4 regions of the Cytobacillus sp. SAFR-174 genome follow, and region 3 is predicted to be linked to each of the others. Evidence: riboswitches for the same ligand, from Rfam matches in the RefSeq annotation. Region 3 holds a riboswitch; each other region holds the start of a gene.
The links. Region 3 has a riboswitch for cyclic di-GMP ahead of ACTHRG_RS04600 (methyl-accepting chemotaxis protein). Riboswitches for the same ligand answer to the same signal wherever they lie in the genome.
Positions count from the first base shown of each region.

Region 1: it holds a riboswitch for cyclic di-GMP, as region 3 does, so the genes downstream of both, ACTHRG_RS16100 (anti-repressor SinI family protein) here and ACTHRG_RS04600 (methyl-accepting chemotaxis protein) in region 3, are expected to answer to the same signal.
Region 2: it holds a riboswitch for cyclic di-GMP, as region 3 does, so the genes downstream of both, ACTHRG_RS05080 (Ig-like domain-containing protein) here and ACTHRG_RS04600 (methyl-accepting chemotaxis protein) in region 3, are expected to answer to the same signal.
Region 4: it holds a riboswitch for cyclic di-GMP, as region 3 does, so the genes downstream of both, ACTHRG_RS20270 (hypothetical protein) here and ACTHRG_RS04600 (methyl-accepting chemotaxis protein) in region 3, are expected to answer to the same signal.

Region 1 is NZ_JBQCMZ010000016.1:2,927-10,754, reverse strand. It holds gene ACTHRG_RS16115 (FAD-dependent oxidoreductase) at 1-109, opposite strand, end outside; gene mnmH (tRNA 2-selenouridine(34) synthase MnmH) at 481-1,539, shown strand; gene ACTHRG_RS16105 (helix-turn-helix domain-containing protein) at 1,718-2,041, shown strand; gene ACTHRG_RS16100 (anti-repressor SinI family protein) at 2,143-2,292, opposite strand; cyclic di-GMP riboswitch class I at 2,320-2,408, opposite strand; gene ACTHRG_RS16095 (hypothetical protein) at 2,550-2,801, opposite strand; gene ACTHRG_RS16090 (DUF5658 family protein) at 2,865-3,158, opposite strand; gene ACTHRG_RS16085 (LPXTG cell wall anchor domain-containing protein) at 3,238-4,194, opposite strand; gene ACTHRG_RS16080 (CalY family protein) at 4,263-4,856, opposite strand; gene sipW (signal peptidase I SipW) at 4,939-5,529, opposite strand; gene ACTHRG_RS16070 (helix-turn-helix domain-containing protein) at 5,796-6,137, shown strand; gene ACTHRG_RS16065 (class D sortase) at 6,138-6,749, shown strand; gene ACTHRG_RS16060 (hypothetical protein) at 6,955-7,828, shown strand, end outside.
Region 2 is NZ_JBQCMZ010000003.1:256,109-263,936, reverse strand. It holds gene ACTHRG_RS05095 (hypothetical protein) at 1-1,028, opposite strand, end outside; gene ACTHRG_RS05090 (leucine-rich repeat domain-containing protein) at 1,044-2,648, opposite strand; gene ACTHRG_RS05085 (ankyrin repeat domain-containing protein) at 3,154-3,951, opposite strand; gene ACTHRG_RS05080 (Ig-like domain-containing protein) at 4,024-5,142, opposite strand; cyclic di-GMP riboswitch class I at 5,171-5,254, opposite strand; gene ACTHRG_RS05075 (outer membrane protein assembly factor BamB family protein) at 5,405-6,862, opposite strand; gene ACTHRG_RS05070 (hypothetical protein) at 7,123-7,828, shown strand, end outside.
Region 3 is NZ_JBQCMZ010000003.1:126,972-134,799, forward strand. It holds gene ACTHRG_RS04585 (SWIM zinc finger family protein) at 1-469, opposite strand, end outside; gene ACTHRG_RS04590 (MFS transporter) at 732-1,943, shown strand; gene ACTHRG_RS04595 (alpha/beta hydrolase) at 2,567-4,093, opposite strand; cyclic di-GMP riboswitch class II at 4,259-4,343, shown strand; gene ACTHRG_RS04600 (methyl-accepting chemotaxis protein) at 4,403-5,332, shown strand; gene ACTHRG_RS04605 (hypothetical protein) at 6,308-6,634, shown strand; gene ACTHRG_RS04610 (hypothetical protein) at 6,663-7,025, shown strand; gene ACTHRG_RS04615 (hypothetical protein) at 7,068-7,472, shown strand; gene ACTHRG_RS04620 (YwqG family protein) at 7,505-7,828, shown strand, end outside.
Region 4 is NZ_JBQCMZ010000025.1:8,312-16,139, reverse strand. It holds gene ACTHRG_RS20280 (methyl-accepting chemotaxis protein) at 1-167, opposite strand, end outside; gene ACTHRG_RS20275 (hypothetical protein) at 228-1,004, opposite strand; gene ACTHRG_RS20270 (hypothetical protein) at 994-1,362, opposite strand; cyclic di-GMP riboswitch class I at 1,475-1,562, opposite strand; gene ACTHRG_RS20265 (DUF4317 domain-containing protein) at 1,949-3,133, shown strand; gene ACTHRG_RS20260 (VOC family protein) at 3,271-3,618, opposite strand; gene ACTHRG_RS20255 (hypothetical protein) at 3,853-4,185, opposite strand; gene ACTHRG_RS20250 (hypothetical protein) at 4,246-4,767, opposite strand; gene ACTHRG_RS20245 (hypothetical protein) at 5,376-5,579, opposite strand; gene groL (chaperonin GroEL) at 6,130-7,761, opposite strand; gene groES (co-chaperone GroES) at 7,823-7,828, opposite strand, start outside.

The DNA of each region.
Region 1 (7,828 bases), on a different contig from region 3:
CCAGCTTTTCCAGAACTGTGACATCCAGATTGGCTTGGGCCAGCTTCAGTCCAAGTGTCAAACCGCCAATCCCTCCGCCTATAATGGCAACCTCTGTATTCAAGGACATATTTCCACCACCTTTGCCTTTTATTTAACCTTCTTTTTAAAAAGCAAAACCAATGGATATGCTGATATTACAAAGTCTGGAAAAAATTATAAGAACAAACTTTTGAAAATAGGAGTATGATTGTGATAGACACCTATAATTTCAAAATCCTGTATAATAGAGAGAGTCAAATCAATTAACGTTCCTTTTAGGGCGATATATAGCAATACCGCAGTCTAACGGGCAGTAAGATCCCCACTAGAAACTGCAGTAAAATTCAAAGGTGAATTAATGGTGCCAAACTGCCCGTAAGGCCCGATTAGTTCAACTAACCAATCAGCGGAAAACACCCCCTCTGATCGGAGTTTCACTTTAATTTTGGAGGCAATAAAATGAGAGAAATAGCAGTCGAACAATATATCCAGATGGACAACGCAGTTCCGGTCGATGTCAGGTCTCCAATTGAATTCGAGGAGTGCAGCATTCCCGGTGCTGTCAATGTGCCTCTTTTCACTAATGAAGAGCGTGCGGAAATCGGAACATTATATAAGAAAGAAGGTTCTGATGCGGCTAAGTGGAGAGCGATGGAAATCGTTTCACCTAAAATTCCGTCCATGATGCAGAAAATCAGAGACCTGAAAAATGATGGCTTCCAGCCTGTCATTTACTGCTGGCGCGGCGGCATGCGCAGCAAAGCCGTTACTACATTTATCACATATGCCGGTGTTTCAATCCCCCGTTTAATTGGAGGGTATCGAGCGTACCGTCAATATATACTTGAAAACACTGCAAGCCTGATTCCTGAAAAAGCAGTTGTGATCCACGGGATGACCGGCGTCGGGAAAACAGATGTGCTGAAGGTGTTAAGTCAAAAAGGATATCCTGTTCTTGATCTGGAAGAAATGGCAGGACACCGCGGATCGATCTTCGGCTCCTTTGGCATGGGGGAAGGCAGCACACAGAAAACATTTGATGCTCTTTTGTATCAAGCCCTTTCTGAGGTTAAAGGCTCCCCTTATATTATTATGGAAGCTGAAAGCAAGCGGATTGGCAAGGTGGTTCAGCCGGACGAGCTGCTCGATACTAAAAAAAACGCAATCCACATTGATATGTTTGCAAGCATCGAATCCCGTGTCCAGCGTATTCTGAGGGACTATGTGGAACCATATCAAAAAGAAGGATGGTTCAAGCCGAAAGTGGATGAAAGCCTTGTGTTTATTAAAAAACGGCTGAAGGATACCGAAATCCGCGAGCAGCTGGATGAATCAGTTCAAACGGAGAACTACGAGCTATTTATTAAGCTTTTATTAGAACACTATTACGACCCGCGCTATGCTTTTAAACAGCATGATTATGAAGGCGAATTCCACCATGTGAATGCAGATGATGTGGAAGCAGCTGCACAGCAGGTTATTCAAATAATTGAGAAGCAAAATGCTCCCGTCTTATGACGAGGAGCATTACTTTTTGAGAGCGACAAAAGATATATTTTTTAAAAACTGTGATAACTAGCTATTTAAATCGGTTGACACTGTGGTATGATGATAATAATATTGAACAAAACGTTCTTAATATGGAACTCATTATGATATAATCCTATTACATACAAAATAAGGTGTGTGGTATACGATGATCGGTGATCGTGTAAAAAAACTTCGCCAGGAAAAGAAAATGTCCTTATCCGAGCTTGCAGACCAGGCCGGTGTGGCAAAATCATACTTAAGCTCACTTGAACGAAATTTGCAGACCAATCCATCGATTCAATTCCTTGAAAAAATCGCAGGTGTCCTGAATGTTCCCGTGGACCATTTGATCCATGAGCAGATCAACAAGGAAGATCTGGATTCCGAATGGATGAAAATTGTGAAAGAAGCCATGGAGTCTGGTGTTTCCAAGGAGCAATTTAGGGAGTTTTTGGATTTTAATAAGTGGAAAAGCGGACAAAAATCATAATAGCCATGAGCCTGAATACACAGGCTTATTTTTTTGGCAAAAATAAAAAGCATTTCCATTTAGAGATGCCTCTAACAGAAATACTTAGCAATATCGGATATTTAAGCTTCGATCAGAACCTCTTTGGCTCTGTTATTATGTAAAAACTCTCTAACTTCTTCCTTTTGCAGGCCTAAGTTTCTTGCTTCCATAATTAACTGCAGCCACTCTAAATCAATCTCTTCGACCTTAATATTTTGCTCTGTCAACATTCTTCCCCCCAGGATACGTATCGTATTCCAGGCAATCCAGCCATCGTAGTATTTTTCAATACCTTAGACCCGCGACTTTGCGTCCCCATCTTTCAATGAGTTTGCCTTTTTCTGCGCCTATCGGCTCAAAGAAATATTTTCCATAGATGTATTCTACTATGGGCGTATTGCTAATGGTGTCTTTTTTTGTAAATATAATTAATTATTTTAATATTAAATTAATTTATTTTTCGACAAAAGTCTCTCAAATCCCTCACTTATTTAAGTGTTCTCTGTTTAGAATAGTAAGAATGGCCGATTCTTTTCCTATAATTCTTATTAATTTCCTGCAGAGAATAGGTGTGCGAAATTTTCTTTTTCTTATAGATAATATGGGCCGGTTCCCGTGTCATCGCATCCAGAAAAGTTTCATTCGTCAAATCAGTTCCGCAAACCGGGCAAAGCCACTCTCCGGTTTCAGTGCTGCTGAAAGATGGGTTATGGCATTTAGTGCAGTTTTTTTGATACATGAGACACCGCCTGAACTATTTTATATTGATATATATTTCCTATTTGGGTTTTAATGAATGCTGTTAAGCAATTAATGAGAAAAGCCAAACAGCGTGCAGCAGGCATACGATTGAATACATAATTGAAGCTCCGGCTGCTAATAGCTTGACTTTAGATTCTGCGGAGATAACTATTGATAATATGATAAGTAAACAAGAAAGAATTATTTTAAGAGAAAGAAATAAAAAAGGGTGAAGGTCATAAAGATTACCCATTAGCGGATTGCTTTCTTCTATAACATTAAAGTGGAGTCCTAGGGCAGTAAGAAATCCGTCCAGCAGATTTAAGATGGCAAGATAATAAAGCAGCTTTTTCATGTGATCACCACTTTTTAGCTAAGGTGAGTATTTATAAATAAAAATTAAGGCCACGAAGTTTTTACTCTCCTGGCCTTCTCTATCGTTCACTTCTTATCCTTCTATAAAAAACAAGGATTAATACACTTCCTGTTCCCAATAACAATCCGCCGATCAATAGTAAGTTATAAGTATTGGTAGCTGTGTTTGGCAAAAGATTATCGGTCATTTCAGGATTTATAACAATATTGTCTTTAGAATCACCAGGTTTCGCTCCTTCGTCCGTGGTTTCATCAGAAGGTTCTTCTTCACTTGGAGGATCTCCATCTCCTGGCGGGTCTCCATCATCTGGTGGATCTCCGTCACCTGGCGGGTCTCCATCATCTGGCGGGTCTCCATCATCTGGCGGGTCTCCGTCACCTGGCGGGTCTCCATCATCTGGCGGGTCTCCGTCACCTGGCGGGTCTCCATCATCTGGCGGGTCTCCATCTCCTGGTGGATCTCCATCATCTGGCGGGTCTCCATCTCCTGGTGGGTCTCCATCATCTGGCGGGTCTCCATCATCTGGCGGGTCAGTTGGATCCGTTAATGCCTCAGCAAGAAATATGATTTCTACCTCAGCAGAAGAATCCTGAAAGTCATTTCCAAGAGTGTAAGGCATTGAAACTTGAAAGAATAACTGCTCAGAGCTGCCCTTTGCCAGCTTCCTTGGAGTAAACCCTTCAAAGTCTTTTAACTTTCCTTCAAATAGAATATCTGAATCCTTCTTAACCAAAAGATCAAGTTCTTCGAAAAGCCCTTTTACGGATTTTTTCTTTCCAATTTGCGCTGTGTATCTGAAATCCTGTTTTCCCTGGTTTAGGATGGTTATATCTCGGGGCATCCAGTCACCTGGTTTGAGGTCACCTACTTCGAAAAAGTAGCCGTTTATGTTTGTGTTGATATCTAGTTCTTTATCAGCTGCTAATGCAGTTTTTTCTCCTAAAAAGATAACAAACAGTAAAAATGCTATAATTGAATATATAAGTGGTCTTGCCAATAAACATTTTGATTTCATGGCATTACCTCACAAATTATATTGAACAAGAGGCGGGGAAATTCCCCACCCCTTGTTTTAAGAGATGATTATTTTGCTTCTCCTTCGCCTTGCTTACCTTCGAATGTCCATTCTAGTTCTAAAGAATCGCCCTGGTATTCGTTCTGTTCTTGACCATTATCTACAAACTCATATTGAACATAAAGTGTATCCGTTGTACCGGCTGCTAAATTTCCTCCGTGTTCAGCGAACCAACCACTCCAGAAGTTACCCTCAATCACATCAGGACTCATATTTTTCAAATCATATAATGTTGTTGACCAAATTGGTGTATCAATTTTGTCAGCATTAAGTAAGAAATTAACTCGAATATGCTTACCAAAATCTTCTGCATTATTACTATTTGCATCAGTTACTGTATAATCTGTCATTAAATCAATAGTGGCAATATCAAGCGAACCTCCATTTACAAGTTGGAAAGAACGCAACATAGTATCACCAGGTTTGATATCTCCCACATCAATAATTGTAGTAGGATTTGCACTTAGGTCTAGCGTTCCAGCAGCAAATTTAGCATTTGCTTCAGCAGTGTCACTGAAATAAGCAAATGTTCCCCCACCAACTAATGAAATCCCTAGTGCTGCAGATGCAATACCCATACCTAATTTCTTTTTTAAAGTCATTTCCCTTTTCCTCCTCTACCCCATTCGGGTATGTATGATTTTTTATATTGACCCTTGTTATTAACAAGGAGTGCAACCAAAGCTAAGCCGTTTTTTCATTTGAATCATTTTTCTTATTCTTGGAATCAAGTTCTCTTAAGCCCTGCATGATGCTAAATGCTGAGTATGCCAGAAGAAGAACTCCCGGACCAATCAGCAGAATCGCTCCGCCTTCTTTTGATTGTGCAAAATCTATGAAATATCCCACATATGGAATCGTGAAACCAGAGTATACGGCTCTTACATTTTCAGAAAGCACTGGGTCCATGTCTGCAGCGTTATTGTTATCCCCTTTTGTTTCATACATGACATGTTCGCCGCTTGTAGTGACACCAACAATGCGGTGGGTGATCAGCTTTTGCTCATCGGCCTGGAAAGTAATGATGTCTCCCTTTTTCAAGTCTTTACTTTGGGATGAATCAACCGGCTTGACTGCAATGACAGATCCTGTCATAAAGGTTGGCTCCATTGAACCTGATAACACGGTTTTAAGCTGGTAACCAAATGCCTGAGGTTCTCCGCCAGAGGCTTTAGATGAAACAACGAGCACTGCCATAATGATTAAATTGATAAACAATATTGCTGTAATCAAATTGCTAATAATCTTTCCTGCTGTTTTCCAGCTAACTTTCAATTCACCGTCACCTTCCTTTAAAGAAAGAAGATTGTTCTTTCTTTATGTTCGTTTTGTTCTTTTTATCGAACCGTTAAGTCGAGTATAGTCCATCCTTCTTATTTTGAAAAATTCCAAATTCAGCCGTTTTTTCGTTTTAAAGAACATTTTTCGTTCTTTTTCTAAGTATATCTCGAGAATTCTCACTATTTTGTATTTTTTATTGAACGTTTTGTTCGTTATAATGAAAATATCTTTATATTTTATGATAAGGGAGTATTATGCCTATGATAGGTGGCCGGATTAAAAGTTTGAGGATCAAAAAGGGATACTCGATTAATGAGCTTTCCGAAAAAGCCGAGGTATCCAAATCATATTTGAGCTACATTGAGAGAGGTATACAGGAGAACCCTTCACTGCAGGTTTTATCGCGAATCGCCAGGACACTGGATGCTAATCTTGAAGAGCTGCTGGAGGAGAATAAAGAACAGATTACCGATTTGTCTAAGCTGGATGAGGAGTGGGTTTCCCTTGTCAAGGAAGCAATCAGGCAGGGAATCACAAAAGAGGATTTCTCCTATTATCTTGAGTTCATTAAATTTAAGAAAATGAATGGAGGGAACGTTTAGTTGAAGGTTAGAGGCCGTTTGCTGATTATAGCTGCCTCCTTCCTTATTCTAATCGGAGGCGGTGTGGTCCTGTTTTCACTGCAGGAAATGTACGCTCAGGAGAAGAAAACCAAGGATTCTTTAGCCCAGGCACAAGAAAGAGTTCATAACGCAGTGAATAAAGAAAGAAGAAATGTTCTCCAAACAGAACAACCACTGGATGTTTCCTTTGAGCAGGGTGAAGCCATTGGGATTCTAAAGATCCCCCGCTTGGAAGCTGAACTTCCCATTATAGAAGGAACAGATGAGGATGAACTTGAAAAGGGGGTTGGCCATTACTCAACAACTGTTCTTCCGGGCCAGTCTGATCAAATTTTATTATCAGGGCATCGGGATACAGTTTTTCGCCGGCTTGGTGAACTTGAAATTGGAGATATACTTCAAGTTATCATGCCCTATGGAGAATATAGATATGAGATAACAGAAACAGAGATTGTTGATGCGGATGATACTACAGTGATTAATTCCACTGCTCCACAAGAAATTCTCACTGTTTCCACTTGCTATCCTTTTTCATATGTAGGAAATGCACCAAATCGTTATATTTTATCTGCTAAAAGATTAGTTAATTAAATTAAATTTTATGAAATGTTCTCAATAAAGAATATCTATGCGAAAATTTGAGTAAAATCTAGATAATGAGAGAAAAGATACTATTTACCTGCCAAAAACTTAAATTATTCCATTTCCAAATTTACTTTCCTAATAGTATAATGAATTTTAATTCTATATAAAGAACAAATTCAATTTTAATAATGAACATTCAAAGGAGGTTACATTGATGGAACCGAGAGGGGTGAGAATTAAAAGAATGAGAAGGAAAAGAAGAAAACAAATGGCAAAAGCCGCTGCTTCCAGTTTTGCACTTTCATCCTCCATTGTTGTTGGAGCACATTTCATATCGCCTACATATGCTCAATTCAACAGCACTGATGAAGCAAACTCGACTATTGAGGCATGCTTTATTTTTCCCAGAACAATAGAACAAGATTATGTAATCAAGTCAGAAGATGTCTTCAAAAAATTGGATGAGGAAATACAACAGGCATTGTCTCTAAAAAGCAGTATTTCTGAAATAGATGCTGATGCTAAACTAAAGAACGTAAAGCCTTATCCCAACGGCCATACCAATCCATCCGAACCAGCATCTGATAGCAGTGCCTCAATAAAAGGGCTAACAGCTACCCGTTCTTCGTTAGAATCACATATAAACAGTCTGCAAAATAACATATCCACAGCTAAACAGGACTTAAATGCGATTAGCTCCTTAAGCAGTCAATTATCTGCTTCAATCCAGCAGCTGGAGAATTACAATAACGCTCTCGAAACTGCAGTAACAAAGTCAAAAACTCATACTGAAGAAATAACAACCCTTTTAGATACAATAAACGGATTCAAAGATCAAGCTATCACAGAATGCACTTATGAAGAAACTTACTTTGAAGAGCAAATTACCAAGATGGAGAGTTATTCAAAGGATGCTGAAACTCTTATAACCCAAGCCAAAGAGGAACAAACCGCTTCCCTGGAAAAGATCAAAAGCTATAATGACAAACTAAATCAGTTAAGGAATATGGAAAGCAATATTCAGGACGAGATTTCTAAGTTTGAAAGCAGCATTGATCATCTGAATAGCCGTATTTCAGATATCG
Region 2 (7,828 bases), 130 kb from region 3:
CCAGGCTTAAACTCCCTTTTTATCTTCCCTTCTCCTGTAACAGACTCCATCACAATCACTGAACCTTTTGTATAAGTAATAAAACTTTCCGAGTTTTGGTCCTGCACCTCATAGACAACCCCCTCATAAGAGTCGTCTTTGGAATATTTGCTGATGGAAATGTCTCTGGATATGTTGTCATTTAATGAGCTGGTCACGATGTAAAAATACTGGTCATAATAGGTGAAGCTTTCCGGATAAAGAGCTCCCCCATAAACGGGAAACTTGTTCAGCAATTTAGTGTCTTTGCCTTCAAATGTCATTTCAGTGATGCTGTAATATCGATCACTCACCCAAATATGATCATCATTTATATCGTAATCTTCACTTAACACATACAGCTTTCCATCACCGGCTGCGAAGTTCACGGCCGTTTCATTAAACAGAATTTCTTCTGCTTTTGTTTTGATGTTAACCCTGTAAAGTCCAGCTCTGTCATTCTTTGTCATGATCAAATACATCCAGTCTCCTGCTTGAATGCCCGTTTCCGTATACATTGATCCTATGGCAAGTTTTTCTTTCACTTTTGTCCTGGCATTATAAAAATAAACCGCTGCCCCTTCCTGGCTTAATGAAACAAGATCTGCGGATGCAGGCTCCGCAGGCTTTTTCATAGGCGGATTCGCACAGGCGACGAGCGCAAGCTTTGCTTTAGAAGGCGTTTCATAAGTAACCTTTGTATCCCGGTCAACAAATAAGCCTCCTCCAACGCTCAGCTTTCCTGGCTTAAACGCATAAATCCGGTAAGCTGAGTTGACCTTCAGAGTGCGAATAATCGTTTTCTTTTCACCATCAAGCTTATATAAAGCAGTATCTTTTTGGACAAACAAACGTCCAATCTGGCCTGCCTTTAATTCAACGCCGTCCCACCAAACTTTTTGCCCAGGTTTAACTCCGCTGCAATTAGATGCTGCACTCATTTGTGCTGGCAGGATTCCAAGAAATAAAAACAAGGCAGCGAAAAACATAATGGATTTCCGTTTTCGCATGTCTGCTGCTCCTTCCTAATTAAAATCCGTTACTAACGTCTCAAGTTGCGGCAGGTTTTCCACCGGGGAAAAATCTGAAATGTAATTGCTGCTCAAATCCAGGTATATTAAATTCCTCAAACTGCGCAATCCTTCAACGTTCCTGATTCCATTCATAGACAGATTCAATTCTTCCAGTTGCGATAGCGATGATAACAAGTGGGTGTCATCAAATTTACCGATACTTAGGTCCAGCGCTTCCAACTTCCTCATTGATCTTAAAAACTCATAATCTTCAAAATGAACTCTGCTGGCTGTAAGCTCTTTTAAGTTTGTCAGATTAGAAAGAGGCGACCCGTCGATCCGGTCATCTGTGCCATAAAAGGAATCACGGATATTTAAGGACTCCAAGTTTTCAAGTGATCTCAAAGGCTCAAATGATTCTATGCTGACTTTTTGCAAATCCAGCGTCCTCAATGATTTCAAATTGCTTAGCGGTGTAAGATCGGCAATAGCGTTCCCGCCCAAATACAGCTCCTCAAGATTCGGGAAAGATCTCAGCATTCCCAGATCTGTAACCTTTGTTCCGCCCAAGTCAAGGCCTTTGAGGGTTCTCGAGTCATCTTCATATGTAAGAGTTTCAATCGGATTTCCCGCAAGACCGACATACTCTATCGAATGCAAATCAATCATGATATCGAATTTCTCGATATTATTTAGATAGAGTTCGACTTTCTTCAAATTTTTCAGGTCCGCTAACGGTGCCAATTTTTCATCTGTTAATACATTGGCGCTCAAATCAACACTTTCCAGACTTTTAAAATACTCCAGTCCAGCGAGATCACTTATCCCTGAATAGCCGGCATAAAGTTCCTTCAGATCTTTAACATCACTCACCATTATGGGACCGCTATGTTTGTCAATCGCTTCCCTGACAGCAGCCTCAAGATTTTCATCCGCGAACTGTATTTCCTTATCTGCTCCATACACCGGATGATCCTTTACTGTACCATCTGAGAAATGTTCCTTGACTTCAACATAATTCATCCGGCTGTTTAAACGGTCAAAAACAGCTTTCGCTGTAAAATAACTATCTGACCTGTCATCATCAAATTTAAATGAAAAAGCAGATCCCAATACGTCGGTATCAGAATTAATGATCACAGGAAGTTGTTCATTCTCTCCATCAAAAATACTGATCCGCTGCAGCTTGCCATTTTTCACATAAAATAAATCTGTTAAATAGTCAGATCCCTCAAAATGAAGTCCTGATCCAAAAATCGATGGCGTTTCAGCCGACTCAGGAAGCATCGCAGCTGTCCCGGCACCTGAAAGCTTTCCCTCTTTCGGAATCGCTGTTAACGAAAGCGAGACCTCGTGGAGCTTTGCTGTTCCGTGCTCATTTAGCAGGGCCATCTGGTAACGGCCTTTACAGATCTTTCTGTTCTTATTTTTCACCACCTTTTCACGCAGCGGATAGATCACCGCCTGATACTCCCGGCCTGCTTCATCGTTTACAGTAAATTGAAACCTCCCAGCCTTCTTTATTTCAGCTGGGCTTTTATCAGTGGCCGCATAGGCCTGAGCTGAGAATCCTGTAAGCAGCAGCAAAAACCCCAGGACATATAAAAACCGTTTCACAAACTCATCCCCCTTTGTATCTCTTTAGCAAGTAGTTCAGTAACTAAAGTCACGAATCTGCCAACAGTTCCTTTCAGAACTAGATTAGCAGTAATAATTTAACAAAACAATAGAAATCGGTGCTTTTATACTAGGTCTTTATTATTATTATTTATCTGAATATTCAACTTTCGAGTATAGCACAGTCCGCTATTGGCCTATGATGCTCTTGGTATAATTTTGGCAATAAATTCATAATAAACTCCTAACCTATAAAATATTTATAGTAAAATCTTTCATGATAAAAATCGGAAAGGAGAAGGAGATTGAAAAAGTTAGGATTGTTTGGATTATATTTGCAGTGATAAATTTGATTCACAATAACAAACGATACCTTCGGACTAGGTATTAAGACCAAATTACAAGACAATCGAACGGATTCGGTTTCCCGCAAAAAGAAAAGCCCTGTAGAGGTTTCTCTCCACAGAGCTTTCTTTCTAAGGAAGCAGCAGAACCGTCTCCATGTTTAAGAGACGGAAATTACCCAGTTTTCTTCGAATAGTCTTATAAGGTCAGAGTTTCCAGTTTCATACACTTCATCTATTAATTGTTCACCTGAAATAGGATTAATAAAGTCTGTGCTTGCACCTGCTTCAATTAATATCTTGGCTAAACCAGCGTTTTGCTGGAGAACGGCATGAGACAATGGCGTAAAACCTTGAAAATCTTCGAAGTTTGGATCTGCACCGCTATTTAGTAATAAGACTGCAATTTCGTTATATCCAAATCTATTTCTATCCGTACTTAAATATGATACCTGAGCCAATAATTTAGAAAGATCATCTTTATCATCATAATTGCTTAGGTATTTCTCAATTTTGCCAAGGTCTCCTTCATAGATTACTGATTTCTCAAGTTCCTTATAAGAAACAGCTTTTAATGGGTTGTTGATACATTTTACCGCTGCTAGTTTTGTTTTACTTGGAGTTTGATAGGTGATTTTTACATCACGATCAACATAATATCCTCCACCCACACTTAACATACCCGGCTTAAATGCATAGATACGGTAAAACTCTCCTGCTTTCAACGTACGGGAAATAGTCTTTTTCTCTCCTTCTAATTTAAAAAGAGGTGTATTCTGCTTAATACTCAATCGTCCGATTTGTCCTGGCTTTAACTCAATCCCATCCCACCAAATTTTTGATTGTCCTTTAAATTGGGAGCAAAAATCGTCCTCTGTACCGGCCGCACTTATTTCTGAAGGATTTGCACTAATAACCAGCAGCAGAATGAGAGATATAAATAATTTTAACAACTTCAAGAAGTTCCCTTCTTTCTCTTTGAATATAGTTCATAGCACTAGCGCTGCATTAAAACTTCATTTAGCTCTCAACTATGAAAAGTTGAACTTTTCGATACTGAGTGAGGCTCCAAACCATTCAATTGAAAAAGTCATTTTTACAGAGTTCTTTAGCTTTAAGCCATTTTCCCCTGAGATATCCTTGCCGATGTATAGCGTATAAGTTTCGCCTGCTTTATACGGCTGGGCTGGTTTGATTGTTATTGATTTTGTTTCTTCAGAATAACTGATTGATGTCTCAATAAGGTTTTCCGCTGTATCAAGAACAATTATGTCTAAGTTTGAAAGTGTTTTTTCATTAAGTTTTCGAGAAAATTTTATGTTCCATTCTTTTGATGCTGGAACCTCTGATTTTGCTGGTTCCAACTCTTCTGCAGATTCATCATTATCCACTTTTTCTTGTACATCATTCTGTAACTCTTTAAGCGTCGTTAAAACTTCGTTAATCTGAGTACTAAGCAATTTAATTCTGCCATAACGAGATTGCCATTCTTCGGCAGCTGTTCCTTTTGCAGCGAGTGAATCCAGACGATTATTTACTGCATCTAAGCGGTTTTGAAGTGCATTGAATTTGCCAGCATAACCTGGATATTCATTTAATTCTTCTTCTACTTCCCCAGCTTCTTCGTCAATTGAACTGTCTGCTTCATCGACTTCAGTTGTATCATCATTGTCTATACTGTCACTACCATCTTCACTAATAAGTTCCTCTTCAGATACATCCTCATTATCTGTGGCAGCATCAACATTACTTTCATTTCCACTGGAATCCTCATTAGTTTCTTCTGTGCCAGACTCACTTAGAGCATTTGTGTCCTCCTGTTCGCTTGATGGCTCTTCCGCTCCTTGTTCACTGCTTTCAGGAGTCTCTTCTTCTACTGTTGGATCGGCAGTTTCTCCTTCCAAATCCTCAATAGGTTTATAAAGATTCTGCAGCTTTTCTTGATAATGGGTTATTTTTTCTTCAATCTTATCTAATTGCTTGTCAATAGATTTTAGCTGCTGAGTCTGACCTTTGTTAGACTGTTGATTCTCCTTCACTTTCTGTACCTTTTCCGACTTAGGATTATCTTTTGGTGCTGCAAAAGCCGGACCTGAGAACAACATTCCCAATGCAAGAACGGCAGCTACTGCAGGTGTAAATTTTTTCATTCCCTATTCCTCCTATAAAATTTTAGGGCCTGGCAGCTGGCTGGCATAGAATCACTCCTTAGCCCCTATAGCTTTGTGACACCAAATTTCTTTGGCTGTACCCATTATTATTATCGGATAAATTTACAAATAATTTATATGGTCCACGGGGACAGGTGCCCCGTCCCTATTTTTTGCTTTTAAAAAAGACAGCTGATGCATTAAGAAAAGCCCCGCAGGAGATCCGCGGAGCTAGTATTAAACTAAGTACTTTTCAGACTATTTATTTAATAGAACAATTTGCTTGGGCAAGCTTAGTCTTCGAAGGTGTTTCGTATTTGATTTTCACATCCCGGTCAACATAATACCCGCCGCCCACACTCAATTTTCCTGGTTTAAAGGCATATATTCGATACTCTTCACCCTTTTTCAGTGTCCGGGCAGGAACTTTTTTATCTCCTTCAAGTTTATACAATGCAGTGTCCTGCATGATGGTCAGTCTTCCAATCTGGCCCTTCTTCAGCTCTGCACCATTCCACCAGACTTTTCCGCCTTTAAAATTTGCACAGGCATCAGGTTTTGCCGGTGCTGGCTGCTGCGTATTACCGGCCAAGTAAATCTTTCCATCTTCAGTGGCTATTACCGGCTGGTTCTTTGAAGAGATAGAGAGAGAAGAAATAGATTGATCAAACTGAATACGTGCTTCTGATTTCCCTGTTTTCATGTTAACAACTTCAAGGAAACTTGGCTGCAAATAGTTCTTTATCGCGTATACCAACGTTGACTTTGTAAAATATAATTTCTTATTATAGGAATCACCGCGGTCCCAAATGTCATCCTCTGAAAGATTCCTGCTCCATAATACTTGTCCATTTGGATTCAAGGAAGTCAGAGAGAAACCAGTATAGTAAATATTCCCATCCGGACCCAACTCAAAGCTTCCATTGGAGAAATCATCCGCAAAAGTGTGGCGCCACTTCAAGCCCCCATCAGTACCCATTGCTAAAATGTGATTCTCTCCATCCTCATAAAGCAATGCGTAAATCATTCCATTCGCTCCAAAATGGACAATATCATAAAGAGAATATTCTTCTTCTATTGATTTACTCCATTTAAGGACCCCGCTTCCATTGAGGAAGAATAAATTTAGACCATCAGAGACCAGGACAGAACCATCTGCTCCAGCTGCTACAGGAACTTCCATTGGTCCGCTGACAGCGAATTTCCACTTCAATGAACCATCCGGCTTTACTGCATACACGAATCCTCCCTCATACAGTCCCATTTGATTGCTATCACCAAAATATATGATTCCATCCGGACCAACAACCGGCTGTGTAGGTTCGCTCACTTCATTAGCATATGTCCACTTTAATTTCCCTTCTTTTGAAAAAGCATGTATCCCTTCAGAAGAGCTAACATACAAGGTTCCATCAAGTCCTGTTACTGGACGGTATGCCATTAAGTGCATTGAATCCGGAGCTGTATAGCTCCAAAGTTTCTTTCCGCTTTCAGAAATTGCTGTTATTTCTCCATTTTCTGCACCTGAAGACTTTACACTATAAATTGTGCCGTCCGGTCCTTGAACCGTTGCAGAACCACACCACTCTCCCTTGCAGCTCCCTTCATAGAAAAGACTTTTGCTCATATTGGCAGCAGAAGCAGTTTGACCATAGTTTAAAACTGAACATATTAAGATAAATAATAATGCTAGTAACCTGACAGATTGAGACATTCTCATCCTGATATTCCTCCTATTTCCAATTTAGGTTTAGAATAACAGACGAATAAGGCTGAATCAATAAAAATAATACTTTTGAACTGGATCTATATAACTATTTATTTTACAAATTGAGGAACTGCTAATGGTTATAAATTTTTATTAACCAAGCTGTTCTGCTCCAGTGTTTTTACAAATTTAACTAATTGCCCTAAAATATTTATGGTAAAATTTACTCAGTTCATAAATTTTATTTTTACATAACGAAGGAGTGAAGAACTATGAAGAAATTTGGAACGCTCTTAGTATCATTAATCGTATTTTTAAGTCTATTTTCTTCTGCAAGCGCTGCAGACAACTGCCAAAACTACAAAAGCGGAAGTAAGGTCTGGTGGGATGGCGCTGAATTAAAACCTGGCCAGATTGGCCGCTTAACGATTAAAAAAGACACACCTTTATTCAAGCTTAATGGTGAAAAAAGGACACTTTCCCGCACTTTAAAAGCGGGTGAATTTTACCGGATTTATGCGTTTAAGCCCGGTTTATTAAGTGTAGGCGGCGGTTATTTTGTTGAACGCGACAGCCGTGTTACGTATCAGACTCCTTCCAAAACAAAACTGGAACAGGTAAAACAGATTCAGGTATGTACCATTGCCAATAAGAGCAGAGCCACCTTTACTCTCAAGGACTCAAATGGCACTGCCTATAAGGTATATGCTGTCGGATCCAACGAGCAAAAAGCTTACGGTTCTTTTTCTTCCTCAGCAACCTGGAATATGGTATGGGCTGGGATCTCAGAAGGTGATGTGCTGTATAAGGGAAATTACAGACTCTATTTACAGAAACTAAATTCGCCTTTAATCACTGATACTGGTATTCAAATAAAGGACTATGTGTATAACGCATCCAGAAAGATGATGTACCAAGTTCCTACTTATTATATAGGCCAGCCTGACCTCTTAGCGATTGCCAATACAGAAAGCTCAA
Region 3 (7,828 bases):
TTAGCTCGGTAAAGCTTTCGTCGAATGAAGCAACCCAGCGATCATAATCCGCCTTCATCTGGCCGGAGGATTTCAAAAGATCCTTCGCTTTTTGAAGCCCCCAATTCTTGGCGGTCTGCTTTTCCTTGATCGGCTTCCGCCATTCTTCAATCCACATGGACACACTTCTGGCTTTAGAAAGAAGCTGCAGAAAGACCGCAGTCTGATGGCGGCAAAAACCTTCGGCCGGACATGAACACTCACTCAAATGAATGAACTCAAGATCCAGTTCTACCTTTGCGGGAGTCACATCCTGTACGGTCGCCAACACCTTATCACCTTCAAAGCGCAGCTGATACACAAGCCCCTGCCGAAAAAGCATCAGCCCTTTCTGCACCAGGCGCGCATCCTCCTCATTCTCAGCCCGCAGCAGCCCCTTCAGCTCATTCGCGGCAAACTCCAAAGGCTCCAAAAACCGCTCCGGAATCATGTTCATACCTCCTTATTGGTGACAGGCACCACCCGAATTTTGTCGAATCTATTTAGAACAAGGCTCCCGTAAAAGGGATTAATCGGCCCTGTAAAGTCCATTCCTTTATTATAACATTTAGGACAGCTGGAATGAAGGTGCGTGCTGTTTCAAAAAAAAGTTGAGAGAAGTTCTTAATGGGGATCGAGCGGGAAAAATTTTCGATTCCTGTGAAAGGAAATGGTATGATGAATTTAACGCTTTAATGGAACAGGGTGAAAAAATGACTGCCGTACAAGCTCGACAAGAGGAATCAACTAAATATTCGCTGCAGGATGCAGGCTTCAAAAAAATTATGATTGCGATGACGAGTGCCTCCATTTTAGTATTCGCTAATTTATACTTTGTGCAGCCGATTATGCCGCTGCTGGCAGATTCATTTGACATCACATCTGCGGCAGCCGGTTTATCACTGTCTGCTGCTGTAGTTTCCATGATTTTCGGATTGTTATTCTTCGGATTTCTGTCTGATCGAATCGGGCGGGTTTCCATTATGAATTTCACACTTGTCTGCACCATGATTCCGCTGGTGCTATTGCCGATTGCGCCTAATTTTGAAACCTTTCTGGTACTGCGCTTCCTGCAGGGCTTTTGTATAGCGGGACTGCCTGCAGCAGCCATCGCCTATTTAGGAGAGGAGCTGGATCCCAGGAGCATCAGCCTCGGCATCACCATGTATATTGCAGTCAATGCCATTGGCGGAATGGCCGGCCGCATCTTCGTTGGATACATTGCAGATATGGCCAGCTGGCAGACTTCTGTTTACTTTCTATTTGGATGTTCCATTTTGCTATTCATCATTTATTTTATAACTCTGCCAAAATCTCATTATTTTAGTCCCAGTAAAAGATCTGTACAAAAAGACTTGTCAGGCATGGGCTCACATCTGAAAAATACGAAGCTTTTCCCTGCGTTTGCAATGGGGATCCTCCTCCAGTTCTCGTTTACAGGAGTATGGACATACCTGCCTTTTTATCTCGAACAGGAACCTTTTAATCTCTCTGTAAAAAATATTTCTTTTACCTACCTGGCGTACAGCTTTGGTATAGCTGGCTCCATTCTGGGCGGAAGACTATCCTCTTATTTCAGACAAACCACACTGGTTTCGGTTGGAACCGTCATTTTAATAGGAGGGACCTTGCTTACCAATATGCACTCCTTGTCGGTAATTGTAATAGGTCTATGCCTGACCTGCCTGGGGTTTTTTGTGGCGCATTCACTAATGGCGGCTATTGTAAATGAGCGCGCTGCCCATCACAAAGCCGGTGCCTCGAGCATCTATCTCGTAAGCTATTACCTTGGAGTCGCAACCGGTGGGACGCTTGCCGGTCTGGTATGGCAGACCGGAGGCTGGACGGGGATTACCGTGGTTTCCTTTGGACTGCTCCCGGTGGTGGTGTGGCTGATGGCGGGAAGCCGGAAGGTTCATCGCTGATATGATGGTGTATATGAAGGGACGAGCCGGGATTAATCTTGGGTAACTTCGGACACAAAAAGCAGGAGAGAGTCAGTTAGAGTCAGAAGCCGGTGTAACTTCGGACACAGAAAGCAGGAGAGGGTCAGTTAGAGTCAGAAGTTGGGGTAACTTCGGACACAGAAAGCAGGAGAGAGTCAGTTAGAGTCAGAAGCTGGTGTAACTTCGGACACAAAAAGCGGGAAAGGGTCAGTTAGAGTCAGAAGCCGGTGTAACTTCGGACACAAAAAGCAGGAGAGAGTCAGTTAGAGTCAGAAGCCGGTGTAACTTCGGACACAAAATGCAGGAAAGCGCCAGTTACAGTCCGAACCCGGGGGCAGCCTTCGCCGAGAGCGGTCTAATTTGGCCTCCGGCACTAACCCGAAGCAAGAAAAAACTGCTTATTAACCAAAAAACTCTTAAAAGCCCCAATCTAAAATGACTGGGGCAGCATATTTAGATGATATTTTATCTAAAACTGCAACTAGATGCATTCATATATAACGTTATGTGCGGATAGCCTCAATTTCTGTGCGGATAAGACTTTTTCTGTGCGAAAAAATTTATCTCAATTTCAGAACTCATCCCCGCTTCGAATAACCACCCTAACGAGGATCCCGTTCATGCCCTGTTTTCAAATCAACGACCTTAACAGGGTTCGCCGGTGCATCAACCGTTTTGCTCGCAGGGGCCGCTTCACCGTTTTCCACCCAGTCAACTAGCAGGTCAAATGATTGATGAGCATAAGGCAGCAGTGGCTGTAGTTCCTGATCCGGATCGGTGCCCGGGTTCCAGACCAGGCTGTCAACATGGTTGCCGTTCTCGATCGTGTACATACGGTGCAAATCCTGCTTTCCGGCTTTCTTAACCAGCTTCTCATATCCCTTGGCATGGATTTCCGGGAATATCAGCGAGTCCAGTGACCCCGTGAAGGAGATCAGCGGCACATCAATATCTCCGGTATTGGCCACCGCCTTAATATTTTCCTTCACTTCCTTCGGCCGGGTCACATACTTATAATCTTCAAAAATAGGATCATAAGATCGGTCTCTCACGCCATTAACGAAGTTCAGGTAATTGCTCCATTCCGTCCGGCCGGGTGCTTCCGGATCGAAATGGTCCCGATAGATATTCAGCGAGACAAACCAGTATACCTGATCATGGTAAGCCCACAGTTTTTCAGACCCTTTTGGCAAGCCTGCTTTGTATAGCTCTTTAACCGCTTTTTGCTGTTCTTTGCCGCTTCCATACAAAGCTTCCTCCGCATGATTCACAACAGTGGTCAGGGAACTGATTAAATTTTCTTTTTTCTCCGTCCATAATACGCCTTCCCAGTCGACTCCTCCATCAAAAAGACGGGGTTCGCCGGTTTTCTCCGGATCGTCATTTTCAAGAGCATAGCGCACGACGTAGCCGCCATTGGAAATTCCCATTGCATATGTAGGAATCTTATGCTGTGCGGATACTAAATCACTCGCAGGATCAGAAGAGTCTGCCGGATCGATCAGCCCATCCGTATGTGAGCTGGCTAAGTACTGCTGTGCGGCTTTCGTAACCTGGCGGAACCGCTGATGCCATTCCGCGACACTATCATCCTCACCGGCTAGCGCATTCTTTACTTTTGCCAATGGATCAGCTGGATCAGCCTCGCCCTGGGTGCCTTTATCGATCGCTGCAAAAGCATATCCTTTTTCCAGTACATAATCGCTGAAAAGCAGATCGGTCGACGTTTCATTTCTTGTCGCGGGTATTCCCGAAACTACCAGCCGGCCATTCCAGTGGTCCGGAACCCTGATGACAAACTGGGCATCTTCAAAAATACCATTTACCTGAGTTCCTGTTACAGAAGCAGGCTTGTACATTTGGTGCCATCCGGTTCCTTCCGCTGCATTTCCCCATAGATAAGGAGCCAGGCCAATATTGCCGTAAAGGGTTGCCTGCTGATATTGCAGGGGATTCTTAGTAGTGAGCCAGTTGTTGCCGGAGCCGTCAAAGTATTGTTCTGTTACCGTGTGCGCACCAGGTATGATCGCCTGGTTTTCCACAGCTGTTTTCTCCGCAAAACTACTTTCCGGAAAAAGTAAAAAACTTAAAGCAGAGGCCAAAGATAACGCAATCAGTTTACTTTTCAGATAAATCCATCCCTTCCTCATCATCTCTTACAGTTCTATTCTACTTTTACTAATTATGGGAATCATGGGCCTTAATGATTAATTATTTGAATTTTCAGCATAAAGAAGAGCAGAGCATTCAAAATTGTGATGCCAAACCGATACTAGTACTATAGACATATAGTAGAACAAGTTGGAAGCAATGAGAATTCAAGGGAAATTTGGGCGCTTGAATGAATTCGAGCTAGTAGCGCAACCGGCCAGCACTTACAAGGAATCACTTGCTTGTAAGGATATGTTCTGACAAACTTTTTTGAAAAGAGGAAGAGCATGCTTACAACGTATCAGCCTAATCATGTTAAAAGCACACAGGTTCTTGAAAAAGAAGCTGTTTTGGCTGCAATTGAAAATTCTCTGGCGATGATTGAATTTGATGGGAACGGGAAAGTGCTCTGGGCAAATGAGAATTTTGCCAAAACCGTGAAATATCGGGCAGAAGAGATGCCAAATATGCTGCATAAGCAATTTTGTACCCCTGAGTTTGCGGCCAGTAGGGGATATCAGGAGCTTTGGAGAAATCTGCGCAATGGCAAAAGCTTTCAGGAAAAAATCCAGCGTGTGACCAAACAAGGAGACCTCATTTGGCTCGAAGCAACATACACACCCGTTTTCGGGAGTGATGGCAAGGTCGCCGGTGTCGTGAAGATTGCTACTGATATAACGGAGCGGGAAACGAATACAGCACAGGTGGCATACCAGCTTCAGGAAATGTCAGAAGCCCTTAGTGAAAAAGCAAAAGCTGGAATTGAGAGAAGTGAAGAGGCTGCTCAGGCAATAGGCAAGCTTGTTCATGAATCCAAAGGAAACCTGGAAATCCTCCATTCTCTCAAATCACAGGCACAATCCATCGGCAGCATCGTAAAAACGATCCGGGAAATAGCGGCGCAAACCAACCTGCTCGCCTTAAATGCAGCCATAGAAGCCGCGCGTGCAGGCGAGCATGGCAGAGGCTTCAACGTCGTTGCCGGAGAAGTGCGGAAGCTCGCAAACCGGGTGCAGGACTCCATTCAGGAAGTCAACGCCCATATTGAAGGAATATCAAGTGAAATCAACAAAATCAGTGACGCCACCCTGCAATCACAGTCCGGCATCTCTGAAAATCAGGTTCTTAATGAACAGGCGGTATCCGCATTTAAAGATATCGGGGAAGCAGCAAGAAAGCTGGATGAGCAGGCGAGGGGATTTAAGAGTATTTTATAGGACAACGTATAAAACGTTAGGATGGGGCGGCTTTTATAGCAGCTCTTTTTTTGTTGATAGGAAAAATGGATGGCGGCGGAGAAATTCTATAGTATGCAGCAAGTTAAATGAAAAAGAGGTATCCATATGCCATTTTATTTTGAAGGGAATGTCTATATCCGCAGTGATGAAACCGGAGAGAAGGTAATCTTTGAAGATCCGGCCGCTATAAATGAGAGTGTGGAATATATCAATAAACATAACATTAAACATGTGGGTGTGTCAGATTTTGATTTTCCCGATGTTTGTTTTTTGAATGAATGCCCGGGTATTGAACATTTGGATGTTTTGAATTCTTTTATAAAAGACCTGAGCGGCATCTATAGCTTAAAGAACCTAAGAATCCTATCGATAAATGAAACAACCACTAAAAATGTTTTTAAAATAGGAGAGCTTAAGAATCTGCAAGAAGTATACGGGCAACTGCCGCGTAAAACGGCGGGACTGAATGAATTGAGTAAGCTAACCAGAGCCCAGCTGTGGAGCTATAAGCCGAAAGCCAGGAATCTCACTGAATTTAGTGGGTTAAAAAGCTTAAAAGAGCTTATTTTAACACAATCAAATATTGTCACACTTGAAGGAATCCAAGAGATAATGAGCCTGCAAATGCTTCAGTTGAATTATCTTAGGAGTTTAAAAGATGTTAGTGCGCTTCGCAAAGTGAAGGCTCCGCTGATTGATGTGGAGTTTGAGAGCTGCAAGGGGGTTGAAGATTTTTCGTCTATTGGTGAATTGATGCATTTGGAACAATTAAAGCTGATTAATTGTGGAGATATACCTTCGATTCGCTTTGCTGAAAATCTGCCTAAGCTGAAGGCTTTTATTTTTCCTGATACGCATGTACAAGATGGCGATCTCTCTGTGTGTGAAAATATTGAGGAAGTGCATTACACCAAGCAGAAAATTAAGAATAGGGATCCGGAAAAGGATAAGAAAATTGGGGATTTGATTCAGCCTACAATAGAGTGGGAAAAGAGACTGGCAGATGGTGATGATCTGTTCACGAAAGAAAATATCAGAGCTGCCAATAAGGCTCTTGATTCGTTTTTGAAAAATCTGACACAAGATAGCGGATTGTCGGAAAAAGACATCAAAAAATACGTAAAACAAGTGACTCTAAAGCTGAACAAGCTAAATGAAAAGTATGATTACTTTATCGAGACACTTGAAAGAGAAGAGCTCTGTGACTACATTATGGAAGCTGCAGGAATAGCGGGTTTGGAGTTTGACGGGGACATCACAGAGGAATGGAGGGAATGGTAATAGCTATTTGTAATAGGAGGGTTTAATCATGGAGATCCCAGAAGAAGCTGACCTAATATCGGTGTTTGAATCATTGCCGGGGAGAAAAGATGAGACGGAGAATTTTTATTATGACACTTCATCCTTTATTTTAGAAAATGAAAATGAAGTGATGGAGGTCAGGCTATCTCCTTTTTACGATGAATTTATAATAGATGTAAAAGAAAAAAACTCTAATGAAGTTCTTTCCTATATGAAGCTGCTCTCTGTAAGGAAAATAGAAATTGCCGCGGATGAAAAGGAATATGCGATCATTCGATTGTTTCATGGTGAATCAGATTTATATGAAAACATTATAGAAATAACGTTAAGGCCCAAGTTTAAGCTGATTTTTAAAGAGCAGTATCGATGAGTTGACCCGCGTTTCTAAAGAATAATGAGAGTAGCTGATGGTATGAGAATTCAAGATAAAGACTTTACCCCGCAGTTAAAAACGAAGATTGAAGACATTGAACAGAAACTCAAAGAACAGGCTGAAAGACTCCAAAAAGAGCATAAAACTGCTTTTACAAAGAAAGGCCTCAAACTCGAATCTGCCTTTGACCAAGAGGGCAGTGATGTCTTTCAGCCTGGATACAGTTCCTCCATTTCAGTAGGATTTACTGACAAGAACGGTGACCTCATAGACTTAAAGATTATTAAAATTTGGGAATGCGAACGCATACTTTTAGGCATGCCAGTCTTAAGTAAATTCCCTGGTTCCAAAGTGGCCGGAGAGCTCCTGGATGAATCGCCGGAAGAAATAAGAATAGAATTAAAGGAATATATGGATGAAATTTTAACAGAAGTGACTAATTAATTGGATGGAATAGAATCAGGAGGATAAACAATATGACTAACTTATCTTTAAAGCTGCCGAAGGAATTTGAAAAATATCGGACCGAATTAGAAAAAACAGCAAAACCGTTTGTCAGCATCCAAGCAGAAAGAGGGGAGACCACCCTTTTTGAAAGCAAGTTCGGAGGACATCCCTACCTTCCAAAGTTGAGCGATTACCCAAAGGATGAGCAGGGGAATTATATGAATCTATTTGCACAGATAAATTTCGAAGAAGTTCCCCGCATTGAGCTGATGCCTGAAGGCGGGATTCTTCAATTCTATCTCTCACCGGTTGATGATATGTATGGGCTTGATTTTGATAACCCGACTGCTCAA
Region 4 (7,828 bases), on a different contig from region 3:
CTTCGTTCATCAACTTTGTTTGCAATGTTGCCCGCTGATAATTCTTCCATTCCATTTAATATTTCTTTATGAATATGAAGATGGCGCTTTAACGAAAAATACCGGTAGGCCAAAAAAACCGATACTCCCATTAAGATAATAATGATGCCTAGCATAATCGCTTCCATTTTTGAAAATCCCCTTACATCTATTTAATTAAATTAAACTTCAGTTTAGTGTGTTTACATTTAAAGCTCTTTTATAAGGATATATGTACCATCCGCTACATTTTCAGGAATGCCACGCAACTTAAGGTTCTCTTGATATTTATAGACGATAAAATTTCCTTCTGTATCTTTATATTTTTTCATATTATGATATTTTTCCATTACACGTATTGATTTCGGGTTGGTTGCTTCACCTAGAACAGCCTTTAATCCTTGGGATGATGCTTTTGCGATTAATCTATTTCCTAGTTGCTGAATAATTTCTTGACGATTATGTTCAGCAATTACGCCTAACATAAAAAGGTGTAATAGTTCCCCATCTATAATGTCATGTCCATTCTGTATTTTATAATCTTCCATGAAACGTTTATCCACATCTTCCAAAACACGCAGAATTACATTCATATCATAAAAAGAACCTTCAAATATATCTTCTCCGATTATCTCAGGTGCATTTGTATCTCCCGCAAGTACACCAACAACATTATGATGAGCATCCAGTGCAACTGCGCAATATCCCTGTTCAATCGTAGAGTCTAAATAATCCTTGGTAAACTGATAGAAATCCTCATAGCCTATATTCAATTGACCTACCATTGGCTCCTGAATCCATTTCCCTGCAACCTCTACCCCTATGAATGTTCGAGCCAGACAATCTGCTGCTTTCACAATTAATTCTGGCTGATCCTTCTTTATGATTTCGTATGTATATAACTCTAGTGTTGTTTGCACTTCTTTACTCCCTTTCAAATGTAAAATAATGATTCCTTCATCATTGTCACCAACATCAGATGCCATGAGGCACTTTATCAATGAATGTACCCGAGAACTCAATTCTCTCAAGTGCATTCCTGATTTGCACCTGCGCAATTTTAGATGATGGTTTTACTACAAGAATATCCTTAAATCCCAGTGAAGAATAAAATTGCATTGTCTGTTCAAGCTGTGGAACCACCTTTGATGGGACAGGTGATTGGTGGGTCCCATCTACAACAAATGTATAACTTTGCCTTGATACCTTATTAATCGTATCCTGTAAATCTATCATATAACCTTCCGCATCCTCCTCTCTCATTAACCCATGAACCTGTACATGAACTTCCTTTGCAACCTCATTAATGGCCATTTTGTATTTTTTCTTATCTACAACTATCATCTCTGATCTCCTCTGCCTGTATTCTTCATATTTTTTTGCCTATTTAGACAGTGTCCAAAAAAAGACTATCCCCAAATTAAAAGGGATAGCCAAATAAACTGTCTTTATTATCCTTGGCAACCCGACTGTCATTACCCCAAGAGGATTTTAGACTCGTAGCTTTGCGTCCTTACCTTTCGATAAGTTTGCCTTTTTCTATTTTATTAAATAGGACTAATTTCACGATTACATTTTACTATACCATTATAGTAAACTTGCCATTTTTTGTCGATACTTGTATTTTTTATTTACAAATCCAATTTTATACAATTTGATATTAAAGAAATAAAAATGTCTCCCATAGGTTTAGTCAACTTATGAGAAGCCTCAATTAACAATCTTTATGTTAGCAAAATAGCAGCATTCCACAGAACATCGTTAGCACAAACCCCGGCCGGTAAAAACCAACTCTATGTTCTTAATTTCTAAATTAACAAGTCCCTTTTCAAAAAAGCGAAAATAACTGAGATTAATAATTTATAGAACTGATGTATTTTGTTATTCTAGTAAATATGCATATTGGGCAGTTTAGGAGTGGATTTTAACCGTGAACAAAAAAGACATTGCACAGATTCGGAAACAATTTAAGTTAAATAATGACTTACTAAAGATCTCAGATATTTTTAACGTCTATATTATGAAGGAATCAAGCGAGATATATCATTATGAGAGCCAGCCTTTTGAAATGCTGGATCAGGATCAGCAGGAGCTCTTTATGGACAACTTCAAAAAGATGCTTGGCGGCCAATTGGATGAAAAGCTCTTTGAATTAAAGTTTCAGAGGGATGCGGAAAACAGCAGTCAGCTCATCCTTCATCAAGGGCTGCTGACCAATGATGCTGAGGGCTGGACGGAACAAATGCTTCAGATTGTCGGCAAAATGCTGGGAGTCCGGCAATATGAAAAAGATATTGTTGTTACGTTCATTCGCGGAGAGTATCTAAAGCCTATGAAGCGCCGCAATCCAGAGGCCGAGGAAAGTGAACGGGATGCCGTTTATTCTCATCCCTTTATTCTCTGCAGCATCAATAACACGCAGGAACCGAAGAAAGAACTGCTTTTTGATTATGTTGAAAGGGAATTTAAATATCATTTTACCGTTGATCCGATTATCAACCTCAAGTCTCCCATTTCAGGGTTCCTATTCCCTTGCTTCACTGATCACGCGGCTGATGTCAATCACGTCCTGTATTCTGCAGGCAAGGTCCATGAGCCCGACCACCAGTTCATTGAGGACGTGTTAAACGGGGAAGAAACAATGACGGCGCAGGATGATAAAATCGTTTTTGAAGAAATTATTAAAGACGTCACAGGAGATCAGCTTAGCCCATCAACACTTTCCAGCGTATATGAAGAGATAAACCGGATGATCGTGGAAAACGAAGAGGATGAACCGCCGAAGCTGGATTCCAAAGACGTAGAACATGTTTTAAAGGTAAGCGGCATCGAAGACATTGATTCAGAAAAGGTCCAATCCGCTTATCAAAAAATCATCGATGATGACAAATATGAAATAAAAGCAAGCAGCGTCCTGCCCAAATACAATTCAAAATCAATCAAAATCAGCACAAAAGCAGCCAACATATCCATCTGCCCGCAGGATCTTAGATATGTAAGACAAATTAATTTTGACGGCAAGCGTTACCTGATGATCGAGGTGGAAGAAGATACCGTGATTGAAGGCTTTACGATGATTCCGGAAGCTTTTGGCGGGGGTCAGGATAAAGAATAAGCAGCGGCGATACCTTTCGAAATAAGTATACTATTTAAAAAAGGAATTTCCAGATAGGAATTCCTTTTTTGGCGTTATAAGCAGTTTAGGGGTTGAGACAAGGCGCCTGTCTCTATGTCTCTTTATTATCAAATACGCTATTTCTCCCAAAGCTCGACCAGTCTACCTTCAGGATCTTCAATCCAAATAAACTTTCCAAACTCACTAACCTCTTTTTCCTTAACCAGAGGTACACCAATTTGTTCTAGATGTGTAATCATCTCGTCTAGATTATGGACCTGGAAATTCAACATTACTTCTTGTTCTGTTGGAAAATAACTGTCCTTTTCTGCAAAGAAAGAAAAGATCGTCTCATTTCCTAATTGGGGGGTAATCACAGTCCCATTCCAATTATCTATTTCAATCTTCAGCACTTCACTGTACCATTTTTTCACAACATCAAGATTCTTGGTTCTCCAAAATATCCCGCCAATACCTTTTATCATTGTAACCAGCTCCTGTCTTTCTTTTTATTTTTCAATTACATTAGATATTCGAGATGTAATATTAAGCTCCTTCTTCAACTATACTGTCCTATTAGACTAAAAAGAGGCTTCCCACAAGTTTGCACAACTCATGAGAAACCTCTAATTTTAGTTGAGAAATAATAAGCCCTCTAAAATATTAAGGGGTTTGGGCGATGATTACATCATGCCGCCCATCTTTTGTGCGCTTTTCGCTTATTCAAACTTTGTTAAAGTACCTGAATACTGTACTTTCCACCAATCCTTATTTGCTCCATATTCAGTAATAGATTTTCTATAAATGGTACCATAATAACCATCGGATGTAGTAATAAAATGACTTGAAGGAGTTGACCCACTCATTTGATATTCCTGTTTTGAGTAATATCTGTATTCCATGTGGGCTCTTTGCACATTTAGAATAGATATTGATGGTTCAAAATTTGTTGTAGGTTGTTTTGCAGTTGGAATTGATGCAGCTCCTGCAGCTCCTACGATACCGAATGATAAACTTAATACGGTAATACAGCTAATAACTTTCTTTTTCATTTTTGCACCTCCAAAAATTTTTTATAACAAACTAATGGCCAATTAGTATGTAAACATTTTTTATAGTTCATCTTTTCCTTCTACATAAATAACTGTTGAACCTAATAATTCGTTATCAACATATGACTCTATTTTCCATTTCCCTTTTCTAAGCAATTTCAATTTAGCATAGAATTTCACAGCTAACTCACTACCAGGAAATTGTGGATCATCGGAAGTCAATTTCTCTATATTACTAGAAGTCAATAACTCTTTTTCCTTAGTTCTTTCATTTGTTCCAAAAATCTCTACTTCTTTTCCAATCAATTCCTCAGCTTTTTCCTGGTTTTCTATCCAAACTAACCAAGTATATGTATCTTCCTTTTCTACTTCAAAAGGCTTCTTAAATAAAGCGAATTTTTCCATCTCGCCAATTATTTCATAAGTCTTTTTATCAGAAAAACTCTCAAAACTAGCCTGTTTAATTGGCACTTGTGCTATGTTTTCAGTGCTCTTTTCCACATTTTTAACGTCTTTAGTTTCCTCATTGGAACAACCGGCAATAAATAAGGCAGCTAAAAGAGTATACAATAATTTCTTCATATTAAATTCTCCTCATCTCTATTCAATTAAATACTTATTAAACGCCCTTCAGATTTTAGAAATATCCTTTTCTGCACTTATTTTTCATGGCTAGTTACTTTCTACTAAAATTAAACAACATATGGAAAAATAGTGTAATTGATAAGAATAAAGACCTATTGTAATTCTGACAGTCTTTAATTTATATTTCGCTCATTTACGATAAAAAATATAACTATAAGCATACTTTTTACAAATAACCCCACTTCACTATACATAGGTTAAGCAATAAATAATCCTATAATTATTTTTATCTTAGGGCATATCTAATAATTAGAGAAAATCTGGAGAAGGTCTAAGAATCTTCCCGTTTTCAGAAGTAAGGATTACTTTCTTTAAATAGTAAAATAGAACCGTAAAACCATTTAAACGCAGCTGGGGAGTTATGGGGAACTACAAAGTAATATATAAAGATAAAGTTTATTAAGTGATTTATGTATATAAATCTGGTTATTGAGAGATTAGAGACCTTGACACAAAGCAAATTGAACTTGTCAATGTAAAGGATATTCAAGTAATTTTCGATAAAAATGCCCCTCTCGAGTGAGAAGGGCATTTTCAGTTTATTTCTATTTTGTTTTAAACCAGATCGTTTGTTCATTTCTTATTTGCCAGATAATTAATGGGTCATTATCATTTTCGTCAAGAAGTAAAACTACCCATTCTTCTGTTTTTGTGTCTGCCCCCGGTCCAGGTTCGAAGTTCCTCACCCTAACCCCTGATGTAGCTTTAACTATCTCTGCTGTTTTATGTGAATCTGTTATTGTTTCCACAAGTTTAATTTCATATAGTGTTTTCCCATACCACCAGTCATCATAAGTAACATTCCAACTTTCACCTATGTTTGAAGAGTAGCTTTGAGAGCCATATGGATTATTAATACACTGAGCTGCTCTTAACTTTGTTTTGTTCGGTGTTTACTACTTAAGCTTAGTATCTCGATTAACATAGTATCCACCACCAACACTTAAAGCAGAACAAGAATAAGTTAGCAAACCGACTTATGAATCCAGATTATCACGATGCCAATTTCATTTTCTGCAAAGAGAAAGCAAACTGATTTATTCAAAAGAACACTATCGTTCGAATGTAAAGGATATTAAGAAGACTTCTATTGAGAAGCATGCCACTCCAAATCTCTTTCGCATACACATGTTACAGAAAAAAGAAAAAGAATGCTGCCGAAAGGATTAAAAGACCATTTCAGCAACATTCTTCATATCACAAAATCGCAGATAATGTGAACGAAATGTGATTTTTTACTGATTGAAGGCTACCTCTGTAGCCCTCAATCCTTGGTATATCAACGTTTATGGGCAATGATTACATCATGCCGCCCATTCCACCCATGCCGCCCATGTCAGGCATTGCAGGGCCAGCATTTTCTTCCGGCTTGTCAGCAACAACTGCTTCAGTTGTTAAGAACATAGCTGCAACTGATCCAGCGTTTTGAAGAGCTGAACGAGTTACTTTAGTTGGGTCAACGATACCAGCTTCGATCATGTTTACCCACTCGCCAGTAGCTGCGTTGAAGCCTGTTCCAACTGCTTCGCGCTTTAAGCGGTCAACAATAACTGAACCTTCAAGGCCAGCATTGTGAGCAATTGTGCGTACAGGCTCTTCCATCGCACGAAGTACGATGTTGATACCTGTTGCTTCATCGCCTTCAGCCTGGATAGAAGCCACTTTGTTGTATACGTTTAGAAGGGCAACACCACCACCGGAAACAATTCCTTCTTCTACAGCTGCACGTGTAGAGTTAAGGGCGTCTTCGATGCGTAGCTTGCGCTCTTTCAATTCAGTTTCAGTAGCAGCACCAACTTTAACCACTGCCACACCGCCAGCTAGCTTAGCAAGGCGCTCTTGTAATTTTTCGCGGTCAAATTCAGAAGTTGTTTCTTCCATTTGAGTGCGGATCTGGTTCACACGGCCGCCGATTTGCGCGCTGTCTCCAGCACCTTCAACGATCGTCGTGTTTTCTTTAGAAACAACCACTTTAGAAGCGCGTCCTAAAGAATCGATTGTAGCAGATTTAAGGTCACGGCCTAACTCTTCAGTGATTACTTCACCGCCAGTCAGGATCGCGATATCTTCAAGCATAGCTTTACGGCGGTCACCGAAGCCAGGAGCTTTAACCGCTACTGCATTGAATGTTCCGCGAAGCTTATTTACTACTAGTGTAGCAAGTGCTTCACCTTCAACATCTTCAGCTACAAGCAATAATGGCTTGCCTTGCTGTACAACCTGCTCAAGTACAGGAAGGATTTCCTGGATGCTTGTGATCTTCTTATCAGTGATTAAGATATAAGGGTTTTCAAGAACCGCTTCCATCTTATCAGAATCTGTCACCATGTATGGAGAAGCATATCCGCGGTCGAATTGCATACCTTCTACTACATCAAGCTCAGTTGTGAATCCTTTAGATTCTTCGATTGTGATAACACCGTCGTTGCCAACGCGCTCCATTGCTTCAGCGATCAGCTGGCCAACTTCATTGTCAGCAGCAGAAATCGCAGCAACCTGTGCGATGGATTCTTTGTTTTCGATAGGTTTTGAAATAGCTTTTAACTCTTCAACAGCGGTAGAAACCGCTTTTTCAATTCCTTTGCGGATGCCCATTGGGTTAGCGCCTGCAGTTACGTTCTTAAGGCCTTCACGGATCATTGCCTGAGCAAGAACAGTTGCAGTTGTTGTACCGTCACCGGCAACATCGTTTGTTTTGCTTGCTACTTCAGCAACAAGCTTCGCACCCATGTTTTCAAAAGCATCTTCAAGTTCGATTTCCTTTGCGATTGTCACACCATCATTAGTGATTAATGGAGAACCGAATTTCTTCTCAAGAACCACGTTGCGTCCTTTAGGTCCAAGAGTTACTTTTACCGCATTTGCAAGGGAATCTACACCGCGAAGCATCGCGCGGCGGGCTTCTTCACTAAATTTAATCTCTTTAGCCATTGATAAAAACCTCCTCAAAAATTTTAGCTTTATCTTTTAATAATCTTCGTCTGATCGGCGCTTAGCC